Regions from separate parts of the Streptococcus sp. F2 genome, predicted to be linked through region 3. Evidence: predicted binding sites of a transcription regulator. Region 3 holds the regulator's gene; each other region holds the start of a gene.
What was found. The regulator CtsR, encoded in region 3, represses protease genes until heat stress. The targets are predictions, from matches to a motif close to TTGGTCAAAAAAGGTCAAANA.
Positions count from the first base shown of each region.

Region 1: a site for CtsR is predicted at 4,027-4,047, ahead of ACYTR8_RS00640 (ATP-dependent Clp protease proteolytic subunit). Genes of this name have one in related genera too.
Region 2: a site for CtsR is predicted at 3,392-3,412, ahead of ACYTR8_RS05770 (ATP-dependent Clp protease ATP-binding subunit). Genes of this name have one in related genera too.

Region 1 covers NZ_JBWKAI010000001.1:114,951-121,155, forward strand. Annotated here, with positions in the region: gene ACYTR8_RS00615 (branched-chain amino acid ABC transporter permease) at 1-221, opposite strand, end outside; gene ACYTR8_RS00620 (ABC transporter substrate-binding protein) at 410-1,582, opposite strand; gene ACYTR8_RS00625 (YlbG family protein) at 1,831-2,121, opposite strand; gene ACYTR8_RS00630 (YlbF/YmcA family competence regulator) at 2,097-2,567, opposite strand; gene ACYTR8_RS00635 (DUF4298 domain-containing protein) at 2,642-2,938, opposite strand; gene ACYTR8_RS00640 (ATP-dependent Clp protease proteolytic subunit) at 3,335-3,925, opposite strand; gene upp (uracil phosphoribosyltransferase) at 4,147-4,776, opposite strand; gene ACYTR8_RS00650 (putative polysaccharide biosynthesis protein) at 4,975-6,205, opposite strand, start outside.
Region 2 covers NZ_JBWKAI010000014.1:26,815-33,019, forward strand. Annotated here, with positions in the region: gene ACYTR8_RS05760 (DUF1827 family protein) at 137-439, opposite strand; gene ACYTR8_RS05765 (NUDIX domain-containing protein) at 489-944, opposite strand; gene ACYTR8_RS05770 (ATP-dependent Clp protease ATP-binding subunit) at 1,062-3,353, opposite strand; gene ACYTR8_RS05775 (DUF1797 family protein) at 3,652-3,882, shown strand; gene ACYTR8_RS05780 (amino acid ABC transporter permease) at 4,010-4,696, shown strand; gene ACYTR8_RS05785 (amino acid ABC transporter ATP-binding protein) at 4,696-5,430, shown strand; gene ACYTR8_RS05790 (FeoA family protein) at 5,631-6,107, shown strand; gene feoB (ferrous iron transport protein B) at 6,104-6,205, shown strand, end outside.
Region 3 covers NZ_JBWKAI010000005.1:6,410-12,614, reverse strand. Annotated here, with positions in the region: gene ACYTR8_RS02765 (ATP-dependent Clp protease ATP-binding subunit) at 88-2,532, opposite strand; gene ACYTR8_RS02760 (CtsR family transcriptional regulator) at 2,532-2,993, opposite strand; gene ACYTR8_RS02755 (cold-shock protein) at 3,198-3,401, opposite strand; partial or broken gene ACYTR8_RS02750 (amidohydrolase family protein) at 3,812-4,786, shown strand; gene ACYTR8_RS02745 (MarR family winged helix-turn-helix transcriptional regulator) at 4,919-5,374, shown strand; gene ACYTR8_RS02740 (GNAT family N-acetyltransferase) at 5,378-6,205, shown strand, end outside.

The DNA of each region.
Region 1 (6,205 bases), on a different contig from region 3:
ACACCAAGACAAGCTGTGAAAACCATGGTCAATATCAAGGCTAAGAAAAAGTTCAACTGCAGAGCATTAATCAAGTAATAACCGATAAAGGCTCCCATCATGTAAAGGTCCCCATGGGCAAAATTGATTAACTTAATAATACCGTACACCATGGTATAACCTAAAGCCAGTAAAGCATAAACGCTTCCTAGAATAAGTCCATTAACAAGTTGTTGGAGCATAAAATACCAAACTTTCTAATAAGAGTCATCAAAAATAAGGTAAGAGAATAGCAACAGATAATAACCTGAAAGCTCTCAATTGTTGACAAAAAATTGTCTATAATGATTCTGCAACCACACTACTCTTCTCCTTAACCTAAAAGAAATTGAGGAAAGTAACTGTTCCTCAACTTCCTACCTACATGTGTTTAATCAGCAGTTACTGTTGTTGCTGACGATTCTTTCCCGTTAGTTAGTTCAACAACCGAAACAGGCTTGATGGGGTTGTGTTGTTTGTCGATGGTCATGGTGCCTGTTACCCCTTCAAAATCTTTTAATTTAGCTAGACGTTTAGCAAGGTCAACAGATGTCTTGCTATCTTTAGCAGCATCGGCCGCCATGTAAATAGAATCATAGGCTAGCGCAGCAAACATAGATGGGCTAGTACCATATTTGGCTTGGTAGGCCTTGACAAACTGAGCCGCCTTGTCTGAAGTAGAAGCAGAGAAGCCCGAAATGTAATAAACCTTATTAACATTTGAAGCCCCTGCTAATTCAACTAACTTATCATCCGCAAACCCGTCAGGACCAAGGATTGGACTGGCAATTCCCATTTCACGCGCCTGCTTGATAATGGTCCCTGTTTCTTGGTAATACCCTGGCATGACGATGGCATCATATTCCTTATCTTTTAGTTTGGTCAAAGCTGATTGAAAATCGGTATCCCCTGATTGGAAAGTAGCTTCTGCTACAATGGTATCTGTGTATACTTTCTTGAAACGTTTCGCAATCCCTTTAGAATAGTCACTGGAATTGTCATAGAAGAGTACCACTTGTTTAGCTTTCAAATGATCACTAGCGTATTTGGCTAAGACATCCCCCTGGTAACTATCCACAAAGGTTGTTCTAAAAACATAAGGATTGGTTTTACCGTCACTGGTAAGGGTTAAATTATCTGTTGTCCCAGATGGAGTAATTAAAGGTACTGCTGCTTTGCTAGCATTTGGTGAAGCAGCTGCCGTTGCTCCAGAAGTTGCCGGTCCGACCACGACATTGACTTTGCTCTCAGTTGCTAAATTAGTCGTTACCGTCGCAGCTTCAGAGTTATCTGACTTATTATCTTTAGTGATGACTTCTATCGTTTTACCATCAACTCCGCCAGCCTTATTAATCTCATCAACAGCTAATTTAGCACCTTTTTCTTCAGCGCTACCATAAGCAGAAACATTTCCGGTTAACTCCAAATTCAATCCAATTTTAAGTGTCTTGCCAATCTCAGTTCCACTAGCAGCTTGAGAGCTAGCACCTGGTGCTGCACTACAAGCTGCGAGGCTTGTCGTTGATAATAATACTAAACCTGAAAATAATAATTTCTTTTTCATAACTACTCCTTATTTAACCCTTAAAAAATAATATGTAAACAAGAATACAGAATTATCAGAAAATTGTCAATACTTATTTTTGAAATATTTTGAAAAATGGCAAAATAACAAAAATTGAATCCAAAAAAAGACGTTAATCTATAAAAAAGAGATGCCACTCAGCCATTATTTCTGGTGAGTGGCATCTCTTTTTTGGATGCTTGAATAAAACTAATCATACTGGTTGATCAGTCCGACAAAAGGCATCTCTAGGCTTGACTTGCTCCTTCGGTCAATGTCATAGTGTTTTCCTCCCGATGAAGGTTACCCACAAACTGACGATCAATATCATCAAAAGCTGATGGTTTTACTTCTTTGACAAATTTTAAACGACTGATTTCGTCTACTTTCGTTTCCAAATCATTTTTATTAATATAAATGACTAAATAACGTGAGCGTTTGGAATGGTAATACAAGTCCCCAAACTTTAATAATTTTCTAGCATCGCGATTATAATAAAGGTAAATCACAAGCCCTATACGTTCTTGTTTTTGAAACATGATAAGCCCTTTTCTTTAATATTTTGGTATGGTCCTGATGGGTGTTTCGGCCGTTTGGGTGCCAAAGGAAGGCCTGTATCTACAAAAATACTGTCAGACACCGCACCAGCAATTTCTTCAGAAATGTTAGCCAAAATTTCTTGCAAATCCATTTGGACCAAGCGCATGGAAACGACCAAAGGATGACAATCCAAGCTACGCTTTTGCAGTAACATTTCCCGACGCAACTGCCTTACTTCAGGTCTAAACTCCTGTAAGGCTTTACTTGCGTCATAACGTTTTTTGATATCTTGAAACCGGTTCATCTCAACTTGCAAGTTGCCATCTGCTTCAACAGCTGCTTTAGCCTCAGCATAAGCCTGATATTGAGGCACTTTTTTTAGACATGCCACAAGCTGATCAATAGCTTCTTCAATGGCAATGAATTCTTCACTTATGACTAACATAACTTGATTATACCATACTTTAATCAAAAGGTAAGGGGGAAGCGATAAGGAGCGAAAAATGTCAGCACAATAGCTTACAGATGTCGGTACATGGTTGACGAAAAGCGCAACAACCTTCCTAACAAGTCATTATGCTCACAAATGAGCTCATAGAGTTGATCTTCACTGAGGATACCTGCTTTGAGTCCCTCAATTTCTTGGGTTCTGAAGTGAAACCAGTCCTCGCTACCATAAAAGGCCCTCAAGGCCCTATAATCGTCATAAGCTGCCTCAACTTGAGCAAAACTGATAATTAATTCCTCTAATTTAGGAAAAAAAGCCTCATATTTTTCTTCAAGTTCTTGAAGTTTTTGAACATCATGTGGTGTCATCAATAATCTCCTTTTCACTATAAAATGGGTGAGATGAGTCCAAACAGGATGGGAAAGTCAGCACAATAAATTCATTTTATTATATGGCAATACCATCACTTTAGGATAACATAGTCAAGACCACACGGTCACTCAAATCCTTAACGGTCTCATAATCATCATGAAATGATTTTTTCCTGTTTTCTCACACTGATAGGATTATCATTCACTAGCAAATAACTAAGGAACTCTTAACCATAGGAAGGGCTCATCAAAAGCTCATCAGATAAGTAAAACTTTTTTCTCCTTAGCCTCACAACAGCTCACAGGACTCATTCCCCTTCCAAGATAAGCAAAATGACCAGTCCTCTAGTCAGAAGAAACTGGTCATTTAAAGCGTTTGTTCAGGAAAACCTTTTATTTTAATTCGTTATTTTCCATGATTTCATCAATGAAACCGTAAGCCAAGGTTTCTTCAGCACTCATCCAATAATCACGTTCAGCATCTTTGTGAATTTGTTTAATGGTCTTTCCAGCATTTTGTGCTAAGATTTTTTCTAAACGGTGACGAGTTTTTAAGAGGTGCTCTGCAGCAATGGCCATATCTGTTTGTTGTGTACCACCACCTGTACCACCCATTGGTTGGTGAATCATGTATTCTGCATTTGGTAACATGAAGCGTTTGCCCTTAGTACCTGATGAAGCAATGACAGTCCCCATAGAAGCGGCCATCCCCATAACAATGGTTTGGACATCAGCTTTGATAAAGTTCATGGTGTCGACAATAGCCAAACCCGCTGAAACAGAACCACCAGGTGTGTTGACATACAAATAAATGTCTTTCGTATTGTCCTGAGCATCAAGGAATAAAAGCTGCGCAATGACAGAGTTTGCCATGTTGTCCTCAACAGGGCCTGTCAACATGATAATACGGTCTTTTAATAAGCGTGAGTAAATGTCATAAGAACGTTCACCACGACTAGTTTGTTCAATAACAACAGGAATCATAAAAAATCTCCAATCTACAAAGGTTCCAAAGTAGTCCCTAACCTAGAGGGGGTCCTACTATAAATGCCCTCTTTTATAATGATTGACCCTATTATAATCTTTTGGTCAAGAAAGGTCAAATGATAAACTTACTTTTAAAAAAGAGGGGGACCCTCTCTGATTTCTAGGAAATCAAATCAGGTTTCCACCCCATATCCTTAGTTTAGTGAGCTTCTAGTTGACTATTTAGTCCCGAAAAGACGATCGCCAGCATCTCCCAAACCTGGAACAATGTAACCATGTTCATTGAGACGCTCATCAAGGGCAGCAGTGAAAATATCAACATCTGGATGAGCCTCTTGAAGTTTTTTAACCCCTTCTGGGGCTGCTACCAAGCAGACAAACTTGATGTTGGTTGCTCCACGTTTTTTCAACGAATCAACTGCTAAGATAGCCGAACCACCTGTTGCCAACATTGGGTCAACAAGGAAAATTTGACGTTGGTCAATGTCTTCTGGTAATTTCACCAAGTACTCAACAGGTTCTAAGGTCTCTTCATCGCGGTACATACCGATATGCCCAACTTTTGCTGCTGGTACAAGGCTCAAGAAACCATCAACCATTCCAATACCGGCACGGAGAATAGGAACGATAGCAAGTTTTTTACCAGCTAGTTGTTTTTGCACAGTCTTAGAAACTGGTGTCTGAATTTCCACATCTTCCAATGGAAGGTCACGAGACACTTCGTATCCCATAAGCATGGCAATTTCATTAACCAATTCACGGAAATCCTTTGTCGATGTTGTTTGACGACGTAAGATTGAGAGTTTATGCTGAATGAGCGGATGCGAAATAACTTGACATTTTCCCATGTTGATATACTTCCTTCTATATTTTTTTACACTTTTACCATTATACCAAAAAACTGGTCACTTTGCTCGGGAAATCCTGATTTTTATTGATTATCTTTCCTCCTTTTCTTTATACTCCTGATTTCCTTACCGATAAATGGCAAAAAAGAAACCACTTCACAATCAGTTCATCGTGAAATCGTTTCTCTTGATAACTCTTTAGTGCCAACCTAATTTCTGACGAAGACGACTAGCCTTGCTACCGATTAACTTGTCAAGTTGATGTGTCAGCAAGGTGAGAGTCGTGTAAACTGCCATTCCCAAACCTCCAATAATCAAGAGGTAAAAAAGACTGGTTAGACGACCTGTTGGTTTAAAGGCATAGCCCAAAAGCCAATTAGCAATAAAAACAACCAAGCCCATGATTATCGTTTCAATCAGGGTCAATAAGAGACGTTTTTGTAACAGTTTACGATTAAATCGAGTAACCTGATGCAAGCGACGATACATGAGGTAAATAGGGACTAAAAGAGCAATGGTTGTTGCTAACAGTGGCCCGTAGGCATGCATAAGGTAAATTAACGGTACTTGTAAGACGAGCTTGATGAGAATCCCATAAGCAAAATAATAAATAGCTTTGCGATTTTCAAAAAGAGCCTGAAGCATGGGTGAAAAAAGGGTATAAAGAGCTAGTAGCAAGGTTTGGAATAAGACAGCCACAAAAAGATGAATGGCACGGTCTTCACTAGCTCCATAAAAAACAGAATAAAGTGGTCTAGCTAGAATAATGGCCCCTGTCAAAGCTGGCAATAAGAACATCATCAACATTTCAATATTATTGATAATCAGGCGTGCCGCTGCTCTCATGTCTTTTTTGACATAATTTTCTGTCAACAAGGCAATACCAACCCCTCCGATAGAAGCTGCTACAGCGATTAAAACCATGGTAATTTTAGCAGGATTAGCGTTAAAATAACCAAATAAAACCAATAATTGAGAGCGGCTATAATCTGTAAACAGACTCATGGTGTTCACAAAGGACCACTGGTCAATCAACTGAAAGGCTTGAATAGCACTTCCTGTCACGATAAAGGGGATAGATTCTTTTAAGGTTTCAAGCAACAAGCCCTTGATATCAATAGAAACGGTATGATCTGGCTTACTAAAAATAACTGCTAGAAGTCCCTGTTTCCAAAGATAGTATCCCAGAACACCCATACTAGCCACCATCCCGATAAAGGCTGCAAAAGTTGACTGAGTCACTGCTGAAGCGTAATCACCAGAACCTAATTTCATGATAAGGAAGGTGGTCAGAAGCATCCAAATGACTCGAATCAATTGCTCAGCAATCTGACTAATGGCATAGGGCTTAATGTTATTGTGCCCCTGAAAAATACCTCGAATGACACTCATGACTGGAAAGACAAGGACAGCCAAGGAAAGACTATGC
Region 2 (6,205 bases), on a different contig from region 3:
TTAGCCTATGTTAACTGCTGTTACTACATTTTAAAGTAAGGAAGATATGACATATAATAAGATCTCATCATGATGACTAAAAAAAACTTAGGCCCTTTAAAAAGGACCTAAGTTAGAGTAATGTCGCTAACTGCTTCTAGACAGTTGTTTGGAATGAAATTTCAATCAAGTTATTCGTATGAAGGGTCTTGGATTGCCCAGGAATAACGATAGCAGGGTCAATTTTACGTTTCATGAAAAATTCACGAATCACTTCAAGTTCATCTTCCTTGATGGCACGGTATTTATTTGAAATTAGTAGTTCGTAATGTTTTGGTGCTTGGGTAAAAATGACATCTGTATTTCCTGCTGAATAAACCTCAACTAAACGAGCATCTGTATTCTGCAGCTGATTTCTGACGAGTTCTGGGTGACTACTAGTCGTGTTGATGAGTCTCATAAATGTCCTCCTGAATATCCTATACCTATTATAGCACTATTTAAAAGAGTTAGTTAGTAGAATGATGCTTTTTTTGCCATTGTTCAACACCCCATTTATGACTTCCGCGTTTTAATTTAGAGATAGCTTCTTCAGTAGAAAACCAAGCCAAAGTGTTGAAATCTTCTAAGGGTTGAGAAACTTCTTGAAACGCAGTCACTTCATAAAGATAGGCTGGATGATAGAAATGGGTATCACGATGGCGAGAGTAGAAGTATTCATCAGCTTGACCATAGTAAGCACCAATCTGAGCAGTAAATCCTAGTTCTTCCAATAACTCACGTTCTAAGGCCTGAGCATGATTTTCACCAGCCTCAATTTCACCACCTGGTAAAAACCAAGCGCCATTAGGAGCTTGCACGAGAATCACTTTGGTCCGTTCTTGATTAGGAATGATGGCATAAACACCATACCGTGCCACATAGTTTTCATGGTCGCTATAGTTACCGAATGTTGGAATTGTCATCGTATCCCTCCTTTTTCTTATTATACTAAATTTTGAGCTATTATTCTTATAAAAATGTTTTCTTTTGACTAGTTCACGAAAAAAAGAGAGTTTCAATGAGAAAACTCTCTTTTAGGTTTAGTTCTCGTCGGTCTGATCTTGTTTAGCTGTTACCGTTTCATCTTTTTTGGCAGCTTTAATCATGATATTACCGTTACTTGTCATTATGGCACGCAAGTCCTTTTCAGTGGGGTGTTCCAAATAGTAGTCCGTAATCGCATCTTCGATATAATCTTGGATGGTACGACGGAGTGGTCGAGCACCCATTTTAGGATCATAGCCTAAATCTACTAATTTTTCTTTGACTTTTTGTGTCACATCAAGGTGAATCCCATTATAGCCTAAGCGCTTATTAACATCTTCCAGCATTAAATCAACGATATGCAAGAGGTTATCTTTGCTCAAGGCCTTAAATTCAATAATACCATCGAAACGGTTCATGAACTCTGGGCTGAAGAAGTTACTTAATTCACCAAGGACAGAGCTTGTTCGTCCTTCTCTAGCTGCACCAAATCCAACAGAAGCTTCGCTTTTACCTGTTCCGGCATTAGAGGTCATGATAATAATAGTATCTTTGAAGCTGACTGTCCGTCCTTGACCATCTGTTAAACGGCCATCATCAAGAACTTGTAAAAACATATGCATGACGTCAGGATGAGCCTTTTCCACCTCATCTAAGAGAATAAGTGAATATGGGTTGCGGCGAACTTGTTCCGTCAACTGGCCAGCTTCTTCATAGCCCACATAACCAGGAGGAGCCCCGACTAATTTAGCAACGGCATGTTTTTCCATGTATTCGGACATATCAAAGCGAATCATATTGTCAGCAGAGCCAAAGAGTTCAATAGCTAGTTGCTTAGACAATTCTGTTTTACCAACACCTGTTGGCCCAACGAATAAGAAAGAACCAATAGGACGATTTGGAGTTCCCAATCCCACACGGTTTCGGCGAATGGCCTTGGCAATTTTGTCAACGGCATCATCTTGGCCAATCACGTGAGCTTTCAAATCATTAGCCAAATTAACGAGTTGAGATTGTTCTTTTTCTTTCAAGTCGCCAACTGGAATATTGGTTTTTTGTTCAATGATGGCTTCAATGGTTTTTTCAGTAATGATAGGAATATCCTGTTCGTCGACTTTTTGAGCTTGCATTTCCTTGTATTTCGCAATTTGATCACGGAAATAGGCTGCTCGTTCGTAATCTTCGTCACGAGTTGCTTGAGCCTTGAGGTTTTCTGCTTCAATCAGACGTTTGTCAATCTCTTTAGGGTCAACAAAATTAAGGGTTAAATTCATTTTTGAACCAGCTTCGTCCAGAAGGTCAATGGCCTTATCAGGGAGGAATCGGTCTTGGATGTAGCGATTGGATAAGTGTGCAGCAGCCTCGATAGCTGCTGGGCTATATTTGACATGATGATAGTCTTCATATTTGGGTTGGATACCTTTTAAGATGGTAATGGTTTCTTCTACAGAAGGTTCGTCAACTTTCACCGGCTGCATCCGCCGCTCCAAGGCAGCATCTTTTTCAATAATACGGTATTCATTTAAGGTAGTAGCACCAACGAGTTGCAACTCACCACGGGCCAAGGCTGGTTTTAAAATATTGCCAGCATCCATATTGCCATCTCCAGCAGAACCAGCACCTACAATTTCATGAATTTCATCAATAAAGAGAATCACATCTTTGCGCTGACGAATTTCTTCCATTAATTTTTGCATACGTTCTTCGAATTGACCACGGATACCTGTGCCTTGAACAAGACTAACCACATCTAGACGAATCACTTGCTTACCTTGCAATTTGTGAGGTACTGTGCCATCTACAATTTTCTGAGCTAGACCTTCTACAACAGCTGTTTTACCAACTCCTGGTTCTCCAATAAGCACAGGGTTATTTTTAGTCCGACGGTTAAGAATCTCGATGACACGTGTAATCTCGTCATCTCGACCGATGACAGGGTCAATATCACCATGTCTTGCAATATCGGTCACATTAATGCCAAATTCTTCTAGCAAGCCTTTTGCTTGCTGATTTGGTGTTTGTGGTTGAGTGGGACGTTGCCCATTGAAATGACCACCATGGCGTCCCCCACCATTTCCACTTTGCCCTGCCTGAGTAGGTGGGGTATTTGGAAGGTTGCCAAAGGCTCTAAAATTATTTAAATCACCAAAAAAGTCATCAAAGAAGGGGTTGGATGAGCGTTCTTGGGCTCTTTGACCTCCATTTAGACCACCTAAAATAGGATTAGTAGCGTCAGTCTTCATGATTTGATAACAGTTTTGACAAAGGTCAACTTGTTTTTGTTTTCCATTAACATTCGTGTAGAGGTGAATGGTTGATTCGTTTAAATTACAATTTTGACAAAGCATAATATACCTCCAAGGGTTTATCTAAAAGTCAAAGTCATTTAGTCAAAAATGGTCAAACTTTATACTCATATTATAGCACCACTGTTTTGGAAATCAAGTAAAAAGCTTATGATGTTAGCACTGTCAGGGATAGAGTGATAACTGATCTTGTCAGCCCTGCTATTTTTCAAAAGGTTAAGAGGTAGGAGGCACTAAAGGCTAAAAATGGGAAAATGTGAAGAAAAATGCTACTTTTCTTGTTTGTTTGGCGCGAATTGTGTTAAAATAATAGGGATAAAAAACGAATAGGAGAAACGAAATGGAATCACATTTGGTGAGAATCATCAATCGTTTGGAATTGATGGTAACAGATGGCGGTAATCTCAAGCGAAATTTTGAACGTGATGGTGTTGTTGTAGCAGAAGTTGCCTTTTCAAATGACCCGGAAAACGGACCAGTTTTCACATTGCGTGATATTGAAGCGCGTGAGTCATATTCCTTTGATAGTATTGACTTGATTGCAATGGAAATCTACGATTTATTATATTAAGCTGTATATCATAAAGAGACTTGCCTGAGGCAGGTTTTTTTATTGCCAAAAAAGTATTGTATTAATATTCATTGAATGGTATAATTATCTTTATTGTTGTGACCTTAGGACTTATAAGGAGATATAGATGGATTTATCATTTTTGCCCAAATACTGGGCCTACTTTAACTATGGTGTTCTTGTCACCATTATGATTTCGGCTAGTGTCGTCTTTTTTGGAACCATTATTGGGGTTTTGGTAACACTAATCAAACGTACTCAAATAAAGCCTTTGACTTGGCTAGTCAATACTTATGTGTGGATTTTTCGTGGGACACCAATGGTTGTTCAAATTATGATTGCCTTTGCTTGGATGCATTTTAATCAAATGCCAACTATCGGTTTTGGAGTTTTGAATTTAGATTTTTCAAGATTACTTCCTGGTATTATTATCATTTCGTTGAATAGCGGTGCCTACATTTCAGAAATTGTTAGAGCGGGTATTGAAGCTGTTCCAAAAGGGCAACTTGAAGCAGCCTATTCACTAGGTATCCGCCCTCGAAATGCCATGCGCTATGTGATTTTGCCTCAAGCCTTTAAGAATATTCTTCCTGCTTTAGGCAATGAATTTATCACGATCATTAAAGATAGTGCTCTCTTGCAAACTATTGGTGTTATGGAACTTTGGAATGGAGCTCAGTCAGTAGCAACAGCTACCTATTCTCCAATTGCTCCTTTACTAGTTGCTGCTTTTTACTATTTAATGGTCACGACAGTGCTGTCACAATTATTGGCAGTCTTAGAGCGTCGTATGGCACAAGGAGGTAATCATTAATGACGGAACCTATTATTGCAATAAAAGCGTTACACAAATATTATGGGCAAAACGAGGTGCTTAAAGGAATTGATTTAAATATTATGCCAGGAGAAGTCGTGGTGATTATTGGCCCTTCTGGTTCTGGAAAATCAACTTTACTTCGTACCATGAACCTTCTTGAGGTTCCTACGAAAGGTCAGATAACGTTTGAAGGCATTGACATTACAGATAAAAGAAATGACATTTTTACAATGCGTGAAAAAATGGGAATGGTATTTCAACAATTTAATCTTTTCCCTAATATGACCGTTATAGACAATATTACCTTGTCACCTATTAAAACGAAAGGCATTTCTAAAGCAGAAGCTGACAAAATGGCTTTGGTACTGTTAGATAAAGTTGGATTGTCAGAAAAAGCTAATGCTTACCCATCTAGTCTATCTGGGGGACAGCAGCAGCGAATTGCGATTGCGCGTGGCCTAGCTATGGATCCAGACGTCTTACTATTTGACGAGCCTACTTCAGCCTTGGATCCCGAAATGGTGGGTGAGGTTTTGGCTGTTATGCAGGATTTGGCTAAATCTGGGATGACGATGGTCATTGTCACCCATGAAATGGGCTTTGCTAAAGAAGTCGCAGACCGTGTGATTTTTATGGATGGCGGCGTTATTGTGGAAGAAGGAAGTCCGGACCAACTTTTTGATCTGACTAAAGAAGAACGTACAAAAGATTTTTTAAGCAAAGTGCTCTAACAATCAAATTATCTCTTGTTAAACTTGAGTCTATGCAGACTCAAGTTTTTTTGATGATAACTCCTAAGGGGGTGCTATTGCCATTTCTTTTTTAGAATCATTATTATATGAGATTAAAAAGACAAAAAACTTAAAGCACCTTGTAGTGAGAAGAGCAGAGTATGTTATAATGGACACTGTAATTAAAAGGAGAGCTTATGATGAAATTATCTCAGGTAAGAAGTGGCATCGCCTATCAGGTACTTAGCATAGCATTACCTCAAGACCATCAGAGGCATCTAGCTCATCTTGGCATCAAGAAAGGAAGCCAAGTCAAGGTCATGTCGCAGACGAAGCAAAATGCAATTTTGATGATTAAAACAAGTCGTCTGGCCTTTGACAAGAGTCTTTTAGATGCTATTGAGGTCAGTGAGGTTGATGAAGGAGGGCAAACACTTCCTTTATCAGAATTAGCAATCATGGAAGTGGCTATTGTCGAAGCTATTTATGCGAGCAAGGAAACGAAGCGGCGTTTAATGGATATGGGACTAACGAGGGGAACTCGTTTTCAGTTACGTAAGCGAGCGCCTTTAGGTGACCCTCTAGAAATTAGTTTGAGGGGGTATGAGTTAAGTTTACGTCAGTCGGAAGCTCAATTAATTGCTGTACGGCAGCTAGAAGATGAGGACATGTCATGACAAAAATGGCCTTGATTGGTAATCCTAACAGTGGAAAAACGAGTCTTTTTAACCTCTTAACAGGAACTAATCAGCGGGTAGGAAATTGGCCTGGTGTT
Region 3 (6,205 bases):
AAATAGTCAAGAAAAAAGAGTCCGTTTTCATAAGAACAGACTCTTTATTGTTCAGTGGCTATTAGCGATTCCGTTAGGGATAAGGATTCACTCAATGTTAAAGCTGAGTTTTCCATGAGAAAGGCCAATTTTCAGGGTATGACCACTTGCCAATTCACCAGCAAGAATCAATTCAGACAATTTATCTTCCACCTGAGTTTGCAAAGTGCGGCGCAATGGACGAGCACCCATTTCCACATCATACCCTTCTTCTGATAAATACTTGAGGGCCATTGGCTGGAATTTGAGGGTAATGCCTTTTTCTGCCAAAGTAGCGATCAACGGTTGCACCATAATCTTGACCACTTCTCTCATATTGTCCTGAGTGAGGCTGTGGAAGACAACCTTTTCATCAATTCGGTTGATAAATTCTGGTCGGTAAGCTTTCTTCAACTCTTCCAAAATCCGTTTTTCCATGGCTTGGTGGTCATGGCTAATGCCTTTTGCCCCAAAGCCAACTGTTTTATCATCACGCAGAGCTGTTGCCCCTAGATTACTTGTCATGATAATAATGGTGTTTGAGAAGTCCACTTTACGCCCACGGCTATCTGTCAACATGCCATCATCAAGCACTTGTAAGAGGACGTTGAAAATATCAGGGTGAGCTTTTTCCACCTCGTCAAAGAGGAGCACAGAATAAGGCTTGTTTCTGACCTTCTCTGTTAATTCACCCCCTTCATCGTAACCAACATAGCCTGGAGGTGCGCCATTAAGGCGAGAAGCCGCAAATTTTTCCATATACTCTGACATATCAAAGCGGATAAGGGCGGACGCGTCATCAAAGAGAACTTCTGCCAAGGCTTTTGCCAACTCGGTCTTACCAACCCCTGTTGGACCAAGGAACATGAAAGAACCGATTGGACGTTTACCTGTACGAATGCCTGACTGATTACGGCGAATGGCTCTAGAAATAGCTGAGACAGCATCTTCTTGCCCAATCACGCGCTTATGCAGTTCTTTTTCCAAATTAAGGTATTTTTTGCTATCAGCTTGGCTGAGTTTTTCCAGTGGAATACCTGATAGCTTGCTCAAGGTCGTCAGGATGTCCTCTTCTGTCACAGCTGTTGGCTTGCGATGTTGCCCTTTAACGTCTTTTGCCAACAAACGAGAGGCCTTCTTCATATCGCCATCAATCAAAGCTTGATCTAATGGCGTGATGATTTCTGGACTAGATTTTTTAACCATACCTTGCACTGTAGCACTGGCTTCATCCAATAAATCAATGGCAGAATCCGGAAGGTTTTTGCTGGTCAGATAGCGATGTGCCATTTTCACAGCGGTGCTAACAGCCTGATCAGCAATGGTAACATTATGGTAAGTCTCGTAAGAGCCTTTTAGTCCTAGCAGAATCTGATAAGCATCTTCTACATTAGGTTCTTCAATTAAAATCTTAGCAAAGCGGCGCGAAAGAGCGGCATCTTTTTCAATGTGTTTTTGGTATTCTTCCTGCGTTGTTGCACCCACCATATGGAGAGTTCCACGAGATAAGGCTGGTTTTAAAATATTGGCAGCATCAAGCGTGCTATCAATACCACTTCCTGATCCCATAATGGTGTGCAATTCATCTACGAAGAGAATAATCTTGCCATCTGACTCAATATCGTCAATGATTTGATTCATGCGCTCTTCAAAATCCCCACGAAAACGGGTCCCCGCAACAACACTCATCATGTCTAATTCTAGAACACGCATGTCTTGCAGTTCATAAGGAATAGCACCATTAGCAATACGTTGGGCAAGGCCGTAGGCAAGGGCCGTTTTACCCACACCTGCGTCACCCACAAGAACAGGGTTATTCTTGGTTTTACGACTCAGTACTTGAATCATCCGTGATACTTCAGCATCACGGCCAATAACTGGCTCTAAGAGACCTTGGCTTGCCATCTCGGTCAAATCACGTGTAAAGTCCGCCAAGTCCCCAGCCGTACTTGGTGGTTTCATCATGTCTGAAAAAGAACCTTGATTCTTGGTTTTCTTTGGCTTACGCAACTCGTGGATAGCCTTAATTATTTCCTTGCTATAGCCTGCATGAATCTCTATAGCTTTTCGTAAATCAGCTAAGCGAGGCTCCCCGTTTCCTTTATCCTTGATAGTATAACCCGCCATCTCTAATAAGCGAGTCGCCATAATATCTGGATTAAGCAAAATGGCAAAGAGAACATGCTCTGAACCTACCTCTTGGTCCTTGGTGACTTGACTGATAGCTTGGGCAAATTGCAAAAGGTTCGTTAAGGTTTTTGACTGAGGCCTAAAGTCAATGTGAGACACTTGGTCTTTAGGGCTTTTGCCCATCGCTAAAATAGCTGCAGCCTCATATTCTTCCACTGCAACCTTAGCATCAAATTCGCTTAGTACCAAGCCCGCTAGGGAGTGGTCAACCCTCGCCATAGCTAGCAATATATGCCAAGTTTCTAAGTGTTGGCTATCAAAGCGGGCTGCTTGAAACTGCGCCTGCCTGAAAATTTCTTGCATCTTCAATGAATACATGATCATTAATTGCTTCCCTTTCTATCTATACGCTGTAATAAACGGTAGAGCATTCGAGCACGGATTGCCGGCCCTTCCACACCTAGAACCTCATCAGAAGCCATGGCTAAAATGAGATTTCCCTCACGTTCTGTGATGAGGTGTTCGTCAAAGAGGAGTTGAATGGAGTCGGTAAAGACCTGCTCACTAAGGTGATCTTCAATAGAAGCCATTAGATTGCCAATCAGATGGTGCTTGTCTGAAAAATGAACCTTGGCAATACGAATATAGCCCCCGCCACCGCGCTTACTTTCGACTTCGTACCCGCGACTTTCTGTAAAGCGGGTTTTAATAACATAGTTAATCTGGCTTGGAACAACTTGAAAGGAATCCGCTAGCATGGAACGTTTAATTTCTGCAATTCCCGATTGGGCTAATAACTCTTTGATATATTCTTCAATACTGTCTGAAGTATTTTTTGTCGGCATGCTGTCACTCCTTTACTCATGAAGCATCTCAGTCTCTTAAAGGCACGACAGACGTGCGATTTGACTAAAACTGACTATTATTATAACAAATAGAAGACCTGAAAAGCAACTCTTTGCCATTGACAAGAGAGGTAAGAGAGGTAAGAGAGAAAAAAGCAGGCGCTAGCAATAGCACCTGCTTTTATCTCTTGTTTGTTAACCTGACTAAGCTAATTTAGTGATATTAACTGCTTGAGGGCCACGTTGACCTTCTTCAACGTCAAATTCCACTTTTTGTCCTTCTTCTAATGTTTTGAAACCATTAGTTTGGATTGCTGAAAAATGCGCGAAGACATCTTGACCGTTCTCAGTTGAAATAAAACCGAAACCTTTTTCAGCGTTAAACCATTTAACTGTACCTTGTGCCATATACATCCACTTCCTTTCTATAAAGCATTTGTAAAAATAGAGAGAAATAAAGATGTTGAAACACAAATACTAACTCAAAAACTAATTTACTTGCCAAGTGTAACACGTTTTAAAACCCCTGTCAATCTAAAACCTTAAAAAAAGATGATTATTTTTTTACTTTTTCTAAATTTTTTAAGATTATACTCCCTATTTGATTGGTCTCCAAGGCATCATAAGCTTGTTTTATCTCAAGTTAGTGATTTTTTGTTACAATAAAGATAAATCGTTGATGCTAACAAACTCCTACCTAAAGCGACGTAAGAAGGGAATTCTCCTTATTAAACGAAGGGATAGAAGGCGAGGCACCACAGGGCAAGAAAGGTCAAAATAACCTTTCCTATCACTGATGATAGAAAGAAGGTCAACTAATGACACAAACAGCTATTGACACACACGCCCATCTCTGGTCAGATGAGTACCTGGATTTATTAGAAAGCTTAGGTGGTAAAGGGATTGCCATCGCTAAAGGACTAAATGCCAGCGGGGAGCCACAAGATTTAGCCAAACGCCTTGACATGATGGACAAGGCTGGAGTCGATTATCAAGTGCTCTCGGCAATGCCGCAAGTTCCTCAATTTGGCAAACCACAAGAAGCTCTTGCAGCCGCTGAAATGATTAATAATTTTTACCATACTATTATTGACCAGCACCCCGACCGTTTCCGCGCCTATGGTGTCGTTCCTTTGCCACATGTTCAAGAGGCTATCCAAGAAGGGAAACGCATCATTGAAGAACTAGGATTTTTAGGAATCGCAGTCAATACCGTTCTTGAGACAGGCCAATCCATTGCTGATGACGCTTTTTTACCCTTCTTTGAAGCAATGGATGCTTTGGGAGTAATTATCTACATTCATCCCACAGGTTGTGGAGCTTTAAGCCCTATGGTCAATGATTATGACCAAGAGTGGGTGGTGGGAGAACCTATTGAAGATATGTTGGCCACCTTGTAACTTTTGAAAAGAGAATTCCCACAAAAATTCCCACACCTTGGTTTCCATATTGCGCATTTAGGTGGTGGTATTTCCTTTCAAATGCAACGCATTCTCGATAATTATGAGGACTGGCGTAGTTTTTCATACCATCCGCTTGAAACCTTGCAGAAGCACTTCTGGTTTGATACAGCCAATTTCCTCGAAGCCTCTCTTCTCCATAGTAACGAGATTTTAGGAAATCAACGCTTATTGGCAGGAAGTGATTTTCCTTATTTCCAAAATCAAAAATATACTCGAGCATTTTCTTACATCCGAGAAGCAAACTTAACTGATAATCAGAAAACAGCCATTTTAGAGACTAATGCTAAAGCCCTTTATGGTAATCGTTGGTCACTTTCTAAACTTCATTAACGAAAGCAATTGAGACAATAGCCTTAGCAGGCTTTGTCTCTTTTTTTAATCACTTGACTTTAAAAAAATATAGCAAGCTATGCTATTATGTTACTATTGTTTTGTATAGCAAGCTATATATAAGGAGGCAACATGCGCGAGAAAAACACTGTTTACCTGATTAAACGTGCTAATTTAAGTTTTGATAAAATTGCCAATCATACGCTGGCATCCTATGGCATTACCCATAGCCAATTTAAGTGCCTCAAATACCTTTATCTCTTTGAGAATGGTAGCCTTAACCAGAGGGATTTGGAGCATTATTTTAACATGAGCAATCCAACTGTCACAAGGATTCTGCAAAATTTGGAGAAAGAAGGGTGGATTAGACGGCTAGCTAATGGCAAGGATAAGCGTCAAAAGCAGTTGTACCTCACTGACAAAGCCTTGAGTATGCAAGAAACCTTTAAGGAGATTGCCACCCAACTGGAAAATCAGTTGACCCAACGCCTTACTGATGACGAATTGAATGACCTCCAAACCTTATTACGTAAAATGTTAGCCATTTCGCTAACTGCCGAGAAAGGAGCAGACCGTGACCACATTTAGAAAATTAACCACATTTACACATTTAAAGGAAGTAACTTCCTTATTCCCATGTTTTTGACCTCTATCATCTACACTTTTTACCCTCATCTCCTAAAACTAGGGGCTCCTTTTAGTGGTCTCTTCAGTCAAGACGCCACCTTTTTTATCATTGCGGTTTTACTAATGGTTTCTGGTATTCAGACTGATCTTGGTAAATACCCCAAAGTCATCAAGGCTATTGGACCTGTTTTGCTCTTAAAGATAGGAATCGCTCTACTGCTGACCTTAGCTTGGAAAGCATTCTTCCCCACAACGGGTTTTATAGGCATCACTGTCGTCACCATCACTGCCATTTTAATGTCTCTTAACCCTGGCATGTATCTGGTACTCCTGGGAAAAGATATCAGCGAAATGGAAGAAAGTGCCTTTTCCGTCATTAACTTACTGATGTTACCGGCCATTCCTTTACTTATTTTGAGTGTTGGTGAATCCAACATTAACCTCATGACACCCTTATTAGCCAACATTCTTCCTTTTGCCATTGGGATTTTGATTGGTTACTTATACCCTTCTAGTCGAAGTATGTTTAAGCCGCTCTCTATGATGTTGATTCCCTTTTTGGCAGTGACCTTTGGGGCTCGTATCAATATTATCATGGCTCTACAATCCAGCTTAACTGGACTGTTGTTGGTCATCTTGTATTACGCTTTAGGCGTCTTACCAGTGGCCCTCTTTGACAAAGCCTGGAACAAAAAAGAAGGCCGTATGACTTTATCCATGAGTTCAATTGCTGCCTTTTCCATGTCTATCCCTCCCTTTGTTAGCCAATACCTCCCTCTCTCCCAAGAGGTC